One region of the Cellvibrio polysaccharolyticus genome, then DNA from elsewhere that is predicted to be linked to it. Evidence: predicted binding sites of a transcription regulator. Region 1 holds the regulator's gene; the other holds the start of a gene.
The links. Region 1 encodes PhoB, which activates phosphate uptake and scavenging genes when phosphate is short. Its sites were predicted from a motif close to TGTCATAAANNTGTAACA; they were not measured.
Positions count from the first base shown of each region.

Region 1 (4,983 bases):
TCCGCAACTGGAACGCAGCCCGGTCGTGATTGCCTGTTTTGGCAAAGGCAACCGCTACCTGCCGCCGGCATTGCAGGGCGAACAACCCTTGTGGGGCCGGCGCTCGGTGTTTCGCCTCGACAACCGGCCATTGCTGGTCAGCGAAGTCTTCCTCGATCACTTCACCGCCTTGTACCAGGATAGCGACCCCGTCTCTTCACCTGATCGGTCATCCGTGGCAAAGTAGCCCGCCGATGCAGTGCGCGCACTGCCATTTACGCCTTCTGTCGGAAACTTTTATGGCTCCCCTACAAAAAACACCGGCCACCGCCGCCATCTGGCGCGTTAAAGCCGCCCAATACATTCGCCTCACCCGTCTGAATCGCCCAATCGGCTCGCTGTTATTACTCTGGCCAACACTGTGGGCGCTGTGGCTGGCGGCGGGCGGTTTTCCGCGCTGGGATTTATTGGTGATTTTTACGCTGGGCGTTTTTGTCATGCGTTCCGCCGGCTGTGTGATTAACGACTTCGCTGACCGCCGCATTGACGGCCAGGTTAAACGCACCCGTGAACGCCCGCTCGCCACCGGCGAAGTCAGCAGCCGTGAAGCCATTGGTTTGTTTGTGGCGCTCTGTCTGGTGGCGTTTATGCTGGTGCTGTTCACTGACAGTTTCACCGTGCAACTGTCGGTGGGCGGCCTGGCGCTGGCCTTTACCTATCCGTTTATGAAGCGCTACACCCATCTGCCACAAGTTGTGCTGGGCGCGGCTTTCGCCTGGGCGGTGCCGATGGCGTTTGCCGCACAGCGCGGCAACCTCGGCGAAGATGTCTGGCTGTTGTACCTGGCGGTGATTCTCTGGACGGTGGTTTATGACACTTTCTACGCCATGGTCGATCGCGATGACGATATTAAAATTGGCGTTAAATCCACGGCGGTCTTGTTTGGCGATCAGGACCGTTTGATTACCGGTGTATTACAGCTGATGACGCTTTATACCCTGGTGCTGGTCGGTGGCCGTTTTGAGCTGGGTGGCGTTTATTATTGCGGGCTGGTACTAGTTGCCGGCTGCTTTATCTGGCAACAAATACTAATTCGTTTTCGCGAGCGCGAGGCCTGCTTCAAGGCATTTCTGCACAATAATTATGTCGGTATGATTATTTTTGCAGCAATTGCGATAGATTTATTGCTCCAATAGCGTTAAAAGCATAAATCATCAGCCCTTGTCATAATTGTGTAACACAGGCTTTATTTAATAATCCTGTAACTCTTACATGTTTGACAACTTCAGGTGACTTTATGAGCGGCCGCAAAATTCTTATCGTTGATGACGAGCCGGCAATCCGCGACATGTTGCGCGTTGCACTGGAAATGGCCGATTACAATTGCCTTGAAGCAGGGAATGCACAGGATGCCCACGCGCTGGTAGTGGATGAAAAACCGGATTTGCTACTACTTGACTGGATGATGCCCGGCACCACCGGGCTGGAATTGGCCAGACGCCTGAAACGCGACGAAGTAACCGCGGATATTCCGATCATCATGCTCACCGCCAAAGGTGAGGAAGACAATAAAATTCAGGGGCTGGATGTTGGCGCGGATGATTACATCACCAAGCCTTTCTCTCCACGCGAACTGGTCGCCCGGCTCAAAGCCGTGCTGCGCCGCGCCGACCCGCAAATCAACGGTCAGCCGATCATCGTAAAAGGCCTTTGCCTTGATCCCATCAGCCACCGTGTCACCATTCACGAACAACCGGTCGACATGGGCCCTACCGAATACCGCCTGCTGGAATTTTTCCTCACCCATCAGGAGCGCGCCTACACCCGCAGCCAATTGCTGGATCACGTCTGGGGCGGCAATGTGTATGTGGAAGAGCGCACCGTGGATGTACACATTCGCCGCTTGCGCAAAGCGCTGACGGTGGATAATCATGAAAACCTTGTCCAGACTGTGCGCGGCACCGGCTACCGTTTTTCTACCCGCATTGATCTCTAACCGGGCAAACAGCGCCGGTTATTGAGCGACGGCTCAGGAAAATCCTGCCGGGGAAGCGCGCGGGAATGTCCGCAGGGAAGTTCCACCGGCAAAGTTCAGCAGCAAGTTCCGGTGAGGATCTGCCGGAGCGGCTTTTTATTTTCGATTTATTGACGAGGTTACGGAATCTTGCGTCAGGGCTTTTACGCTGAACTCAAACGCCTGGCATGGCTGATGATAATTGCCATGATCATCGGCTGGCTCAGTGGTGCGCTGGCGGTTTGTCTGGTGCTGGCCGGCGTTGCCTACATTGGCTGGCTACTGTGGCAAATGCGCCGCCTGCATATCTGGCTGGCGCGCAGTGACGAAGCCGAACACCCGCCGGAAACCGACGGCCTGTGGGGCGATATTTTCGACAGCATTTACCATTTACAACGCCGCCATCAGCACGAAAAACAGGAACTGCAGGCGGTCGTCAACCGCATTCAGGAAACCACCAGCGCCCTGCGCGATGGTGTTATTTTGCTGGATCAACGCGGCCATCTCGATTTCTGGAACCCGGCGGCGCAGCGCTTGCTGGGTTTTCACGCCCGCGACCAGGGTTTGTCGGTGATCAACTTTGTTCGCCACCCCCGCTTCGTCAGTTATTTTGAAAGCGGCGAATACAGCGACCCGCTGGAACTGCCCTCACCGCGTTTCAACTCCAAACAGCTGCAATTCCAGATCACCCGTTTCGGTAAAAACGAACGGCTTATCGTGGTTCGCGATGTCACCCGCATTCATAACCTTGAACAAATGCGGCAGGACTTCGTCGCCAACGTATCCCACGAACTGCGCACCCCGCTCACGGTAATTAACGGTTATCTGGAAACCCTCGCAGACCACAATGACAAACCGGCGTGGGATAGACCGCTGCAACAAATGCAACAACAGGCGCGGCGGATGGCCTTGCTGATCAACGATCTGCTGCTGCTCTCCCAACTGGAAACCACCGACAGCGGCGTGAACCTCAAAAATATTGCGCTGGGGCCGATGCTGGCGGTGATTCGCTCGGAAGCCATGGCGCTGGGCAGTGAAAAGTCGCAGCAAATTCTGCTCGAATGCGAGCCGGACTTATACCTGTCGGGCAATGAAAAGGAATTGCACAGCGCCTTTTCCAACCTGGTGATCAATGCCGTCAAGTACACCCCGGAACAGGGCACCATTGCCATGAAGCTCTGGCAGGACAAATCCCGGCTGTATTTTTCAGTGACGGATAACGGCCCCGGCATCGAGCAAAAACACATCCCCCGGCTGACCGAACGCTTCTACCGCGTCGACGCCAGCCGCAACAGCGGAACCGGTGGCACCGGACTCGGCCTGGCCATTGTCAAACACGTGTTGCTTCGTCATGATGCTGAACTCAAGATCAGCAGTGAACCAGGCAAAGGCAGCGTGTTTACCTGTGAATTCCCGAGGGAGATCCAGCGTTAATAACAAGTTGGACGGTTTCTGAATCTTCGCCGCGCCCGTCATCGTCAGGCGGACAACGGCAAACAGAAAACCGCCGATAACTTCAGGCACTTTTGCCCGTTCAATCCGGGACAATCATGGTATCGATCAGCAGCTACTTCAAGGACAATCCGATTGCGGCACGATTGCTGGGGCTGATCATTTTATCCAGCTCGGTGATTACCCTCATTGCCATCCTGTTTCAACTCTACACCAGCTACCACGACGACGTAGGCTCACTCGAAAAACGTCTCGACCAGGTACGCAACAGCAGCCTCGCCAGCATTACCAAAAGCCTCTGGGGTTTTGATCAGGAACAACTCGACATTCAAATTGAAAGCCTGCTGGATGTTGACGATGTTATTCAGGTGCAGGTCAACTGGCAGGACTGGAACAACACCGCACAAATTCGCAGCGCCAGCACCGGCCGCTATTCCGCCGACGATATTGAAAAAAGGCCGGGCCGTTTTCTGGTGCGGCAATATCCGCTGATCTATGAAGACAGCAGTACCACGCCGCAAGTGCTCGGTTCGCTGGTCATTACCGCGAGCCTCGAAAGTATTTACGATAAATTGCGTGAACGGGCAATTTTTATAGCCGCGGTACAAACCGCAAAAACGCTGCTGATTTCCTTTTTTATTTTATGGCTGGTGTACACCTTATTAACCCGCCACATGAAAAGTATTGCCTGGTACACCCGGCAATTACATCTGCAAAACCTCGACACGCCGCTAAAACTGCGGCGCATAAAAATCGACCCCACCAGCGACGAACTCGACAATGTGGTGGACGCGATCAATCACATGCGTGAAACACTGCTGGAAGACATTGAGCAGCGGCAAACCATGGAACTGGCGTTGCGCTCGGAGAAACAGGAGCGGCTGGAAACCCGCCGCCAACAACAAGCGGCAGAAGAATCCAGCCGGGCAAAAAGCCAATTTCTGGCCACCATGAGCCACGAAATTCGCACCCCGATGAACGGGGTTATCGGCATGCTGGAAATGCTGCGCGATACGCCGCTGAATGAGCAGCAGCAACATTATGTGGATGTCATTTATCGCTCCGGTGAAAACCTGCTCACCATCATCAACGACATTCTCGATTATTCAAAGATTGAAGCGGGCAAGTTGCAGCTGGAGCAAGTGGAGTTCAACCTCGAAGAATTATTGCGCGATTGCCTGCAATTATTCGGCGCAACCGCCAGCAAACAGAAGCTCGATTTTTTTGGTGGCCTGTGGCCGACCACGCCTATTTATTTGCAGGGCGACCCCACACGGCTGCGCCAGATTATTATTAATTTGCTGGGCAATGCCTTCAAATTTACCCGGCAAGGTTTTATCAGCCTGCAAGTAAAACCGTTGCGACAAACCAGTGACGATGTTGTGCTGGAATTTCTTATTGCCGACAGCGGCATCGGTATTGATGCCAAAGCGATGGAAACTATTTTTGAATCTTTTCATCAGGCCGATGCATCAACTACCCGCAAATATGGCGGCACCGGTCTGGGGCTGGCTATTTGCAAAAGTCTTTCTGCTTTA
Region 1 is NZ_PRDL01000001.1:4,116,442-4,121,424, forward strand. It holds gene C4F51_RS17375 (chorismate--pyruvate lyase family protein) at 1-226, shown strand, start outside; gene ubiA (4-hydroxybenzoate octaprenyltransferase) at 279-1,175, shown strand; gene phoB (phosphate regulon transcriptional regulator PhoB) at 1,277-1,975, shown strand; gene phoR (phosphate regulon sensor histidine kinase PhoR) at 2,144-3,427, shown strand; gene C4F51_RS17395 (ATP-binding protein) at 3,544-4,983, shown strand, end outside.

Region 2 (4,983 bases), 3.3 Mb from region 1:
GCTGATCAGCACCTTGGGCTACATCTCCGGTAAGGTATTTATTGATCGCGAACCGGTACCGGATGGCATTTGGCATGCAGGGCGCTCTACGGCCATTGCCGGTAATACCATTGAGTTACGTTCGGGTGGAAGTTGTACTGCAGGAACCCTGCTGAGCACAACAACTACCGATGCGTCAGGTAACTATTTTTTCAGTGAGCTGCCTGCCGGTACCTACTCGGTATGTCAGGTTGAGCAGCTGTCCGGCACGCTGAACAGTATTACCACCGAAGGTGTGATTAATCCGTACAACGGCAGCACCGGTACTGTGGGCAGTGCATCCAATCCGGACAGCGGTACACCCACCAGTCAGATTGTTGGCATTGTGTTGAACAACAACGGTAATGCCGATGAAGTCAGTGGTTCACCGCAGAATAATTTCTCTGAAATTCTGCCTGCGCGTATCAGCGGCTGGGTCTATCACGACCGCAATGACGATGGTGTGCGCGATGGAGGCGAAGAGGGAATCCCCAATGTGGTGATCACCTTGACCGGCCCGAATGGTTTGACCAAAACCACCACAACCGCAGCGGACGGCAGCTGGTTCTTTGACGAGCTGCCGCCAGGTGAATACACCGTGACTGAAACTCACCCTGATGTGTGGGGTGATGGCAAGGACACAGCGGGCAGTAAAGGTGGCGATGCATCGACGGTTAATGATGTCATCAGCAATATCACGCTGGTGGCCGGTGATGATGCCATCAACTACAACTTCGGTGAGCTGCTCTCTCCGGATATGGTGCTGACAGCATCGGCAGTTTGTGATGCGGGCGTTCCTTACGTTAACTACAGTGTCAGTTCACCGAGTCCGTTTGGTCGCATGGCGTTCAATGCGGCCGCTACAGGCTCCAGTCCGGCGTTTACTATCAGTTGGGTAACCACCGGTGGCCGTCTGGCAGATCGTGCGTCCAATCAGCCAGCGTCCGGCACACTGGTTTGGCCTGGTTATCAGGAAGATGAAGATCACCACGCCATTGCCTTCCCGGGCTGGGTGCTTGAGGACGAGTGGGAGCAGGTATCCGATGACCGTCGTCCGGATATGACGCTGGTTGCCAGTGTGGGTGGTATGGAGCTCACTGCTCTGGTGACCTATCCGGAAGCAACCAGAGCCTGTGCGGCACAGCCATCAGGTACTTTCACGCCACCAACACCGATAGCGGCACCAACCACCACCGTCTGGGGTTTGATGTTGTTGTCAGCCTTGCTGATGCTCGGCACCTGGTATCAGCAGCGCTATCGCCTGCGGATTCGTAACTGAAACCGGTAAGCGACTCCGATGCAGGATTCCGCTAACAAAACGACCAGCAGCGAGGCAGAGGTTGTTCCTCTGCCCCGGCTGCTGGGGTTTTTTCTGCGTTTTATTGTGTTGCAGCTGGTGTTGTTTACGCTGGAAATGTTGCGCCCGGTACAGGAGCATCTGATCCAGCCTTTCACCGCCATGCTGGCGTGGCTCTCCTGGAAAATCATGTCGGTGTTTGATAGCGGCATCGGTGCTCAGGGGCTGGTTATCTACAACGAAACCACCAACTTCGCTATTGAAGTGGTAGCCGGCTGTAACGGTGTAGAAGCCACCATCATTCTTCTGGCCGGCATTCTCGCGTTCAGTGCGCCATGGCGATACAAGCTGTGGGGGATTCTGTGGGGCGTGCTGGCGATTCACGTTTTGAATCTGGTGCGAATTATCAGCCTGTTTTACATCGGGCAATGGAATATCCATGCCTATGAATGGGCGCATCTCTACATCTGGCAGGCGCTGATTTTGCTGGATGCCATTATCGTCTGGCTGATCTGGATTCGGCGTTTGCCGGTAAAGGCTGAAGTATGCAATCCCGTCGCTGGATAAAAGACCCGCTGTGGCGGTTTATACTGGCAACGCTGTTCTGGTTGCCAGTGTTTTTTGCTTTCTGGTATCTGCTCGCACCGGTATTGCTGGCGCCTCTGGTGTGGCTGGTAAAAGGTGTATTTGCGGTGGTTTATCCCGGGTTGATTGATCAGGCCGGTTTAAACGGAGTCACCCTGCACCTGATTACCTCGCTAACGGTAACCGCACCCGATGGACGGGAAGGGCACATATCGCTGGATATCAACGCACTTAAATATGCCTACAACCTGCCGTTGCTCATGGCGCTGCTGTTTGCTGCGCAAGATAAACACTTCTCCACTTCCCGCATTATTCTCTGTTATCTGATTTTGCTGCCGTTCCAGCTTTGGGGGGTGGTATTTGAAATTCTGATGAACCTGACTTTTCAGGTCGGGCCGGATATTCCGGTGCAATTGCACCTGGACTCCTCAATACGCCATTTTATTGCGCTCGCCTACCAATTGGGGGTGCTGATGCTGCCAGCCATTTCGGCCGCCACGCTCTGGGTAGGGATGAATCAGCGCTTTATTGCTTCACTGATGTTATGGCGTCGTCAAAAAGGCTTACCGGAATAGGTTTTAGAAAGCTTCAGACCGGAACGATGTGAGTTTGGCGTCAGGCTGTTTGTTCCAAAACCGTCGAGTCAGGGATGACTCGTCGGAGCTACATGGATCGTATTTATGCGTTTTTGGAACAAACAGCCTGATGACAAACGGACGTAGAAGCGGCGCATTTACTTTCGTCTTTGTTCCTGTGGTTTCCCTTTCCTTCCATCGCAGTAAATTTTCTTCCTATCTTGATGTCGCCAATCATGTCACCAAAAGCATAAAAAATAACTGTATTTCCGGTTATATGCCCGGTCGTTTAAATGCAGAAAACCCCTGTCGCATAAAATTTCACGATTGTCATTTTTCTGCAATATAAAGCCATCAAACTGCGCAACGTTAAAGAAACCAACACCCCATCCAATGAGGATATGGCAATGACGTTGAAACCTTTGGCCAAGCTGGCTGCTGTAAGTTTAATCGCTGTAAGTTGTGCTGCTGTAGCACAAAACCGTGACACCATTCAGGTTGCCGGCTCTTCTACCGTATTACCTTTCGCCTCTATCGTAGCGGAAGAATTTGGTAACAATTTCCCGCAATTCAAAACCCCGGTCGTCGGTTCCGGTGGTTCTTCTGGCGGCTTGCGCCAGTTCTGTCAGGGCGTTGGTGCCAACACCATTGATATCGCCAACTCTTCACGCGCTATTCGCCCGGCTGAAATTGATGCCTGTAAAGCGGCCGGTGTAAACCAGATTATCGAAGTTAAAATCGGTTATGACGGTATCGTATTCGCTTCACGTATCGACGCTGGCGATTTCAAACTGGAGCCAAAGCACGTATTCCTGGCGCAGGCTGACAAAGTACCGCAAGGCGGCAAACTGGTTGCCAACCCTTACACCCGCTGGTCACAAATCGACAAGTCTCTGCCAGACCAGGAAATTCTGCTGGCTATCCCGGGTTCCAACCACGGTACGCGTGAAGTGTACGAAGAAAAAGTGGTTCACCCTGGCTGTATGGAATTTGACGAAATCAAAAAACTCGACAAAGACGCAGCCGCTGCACAGTGTGTTGCCATGCGTACCGATGGTCGCGTTGTTGAAATCGCTGGTGACTACACTGAAACCCTGGCTCGTCTGCAAGCACAAAAAGATGCTGTTGGTGTATTCGGCCTGAGCTTCTACGAAGCCAACCGTGACCGCATCAAAGTCGCTTCTGTATCCGGTGTTGTACCAACCCTCGACGCTATTCTTGATGGCAAGTACCCGGTATCCCGTCCGCTGTTCTTCTACGTGAAAGGCGAGCACATTGGTGTGATTCCAGGTCTGCAGGAATTTGCCAACTACTTCGTTAGCGAACAGGTTTCCGGCACTGACAGCCCGCTCGAAGCGGCTGGTCTGATCCCGCTGTCTGATAAAGAACGTGCTGACGTTGCCAACGCAATCAAGCAACGCAAAGCCAAGTAATTCCGGTTTTATGCACGCTCCAAAAAGAGAACTGCCGGTCAGTTCTCTTTTTGCTTTCTGTCTGAAACAGGTAATAAGCCACGATAGAAAGAACAGCGTCTGAGTTAATCAGACTGTTTCGTCCTCGGAGAGAATATGGGAAACCTATCACTAATAATTGCTCTGCTGGTATTGATGGTTATTGGTTACCAGCTGGGTATGGTGCGCAGTCGCCGGGTTGCAGCGGCCAATCGCACATTAATAATGCATTCAAGACCACAACACTACGGCATGATGGTAGCGCTCTGGTCAATATTGCCGGCATTTTTTGTATTTTTATTATGGAACTGGGTATCGCCCGGGTTGATTAACAGCATGGTAGCGGCACAGTTACCAGTAGATATCGCGGCACAGACCGACGAAGCCACGCGCGTTGCCCTGCGCAGAATTGAAAACCTCGCTAATAACTTTGGCATTGTTGCCGACGCTGCTCCCTGGGAGTTGTCGTCAGCCGAATACATGAGTGCCCTCCAGAAAAAAAGCGCACTGCTATTAACCGCACTGATGTCGGCGGTGGTTGCTTTTGGTTTGGTGATGAGCATTAAAAAAATTGCCCCGCCATTACGCGCCCGTCACCAAATAGAATTTTTTATGAAAGTGATGCTGGTGATTTGCTCCACCATCGCCATCCTCACTACCATCGGTATCGTATTGTCGATGGTGGGCGAAACACTGAAATTTTTCAGTTTTGTATCGCCGGTCGATTTCTTTTTTGGTACCACCTGGAACCCGCGCTTTTCTACCGTTGGTGTCGGCGAGCAAGGCAGCTTTGGTTTAATCCCCTTGTTGTCCGGTACCTTACTGGTAGCGATCATTGCGCTGCTGGTAGCCATTCCCCTCGGTTTGATGGTTGCCATTTATCTTGCTGAATATGCGCCGGCACGTTTACGAAATACCGCCAAGCCGATTATCGAAGTACTGGCCGGTATTCCTACTATTGTTTACGGCTTTTTTGCGCTGGTCACTGTGGGGCCATTCCTGCGAGATCTGGGCGGATTCATCGGTCTGGATATTCGCGCAACCTCGGCACTTACCG
Region 2 is NZ_PRDL01000001.1:850,912-855,894, forward strand. It holds gene C4F51_RS03725 (SdrD B-like domain-containing protein) at 1-1,297, shown strand, start outside; gene xrtH (exosortase H) at 1,316-1,882, shown strand; gene C4F51_RS03735 (exosortase H-associated membrane protein) at 1,861-2,475, shown strand; gene C4F51_RS03740 (substrate-binding domain-containing protein) at 2,883-3,908, shown strand; gene pstC (phosphate ABC transporter permease subunit PstC) at 4,044-4,983, shown strand, end outside.
Region 2: the regulator PhoB is predicted to act here: its motif matches at 2,804-2,821, upstream of C4F51_RS03740 (substrate-binding domain-containing protein).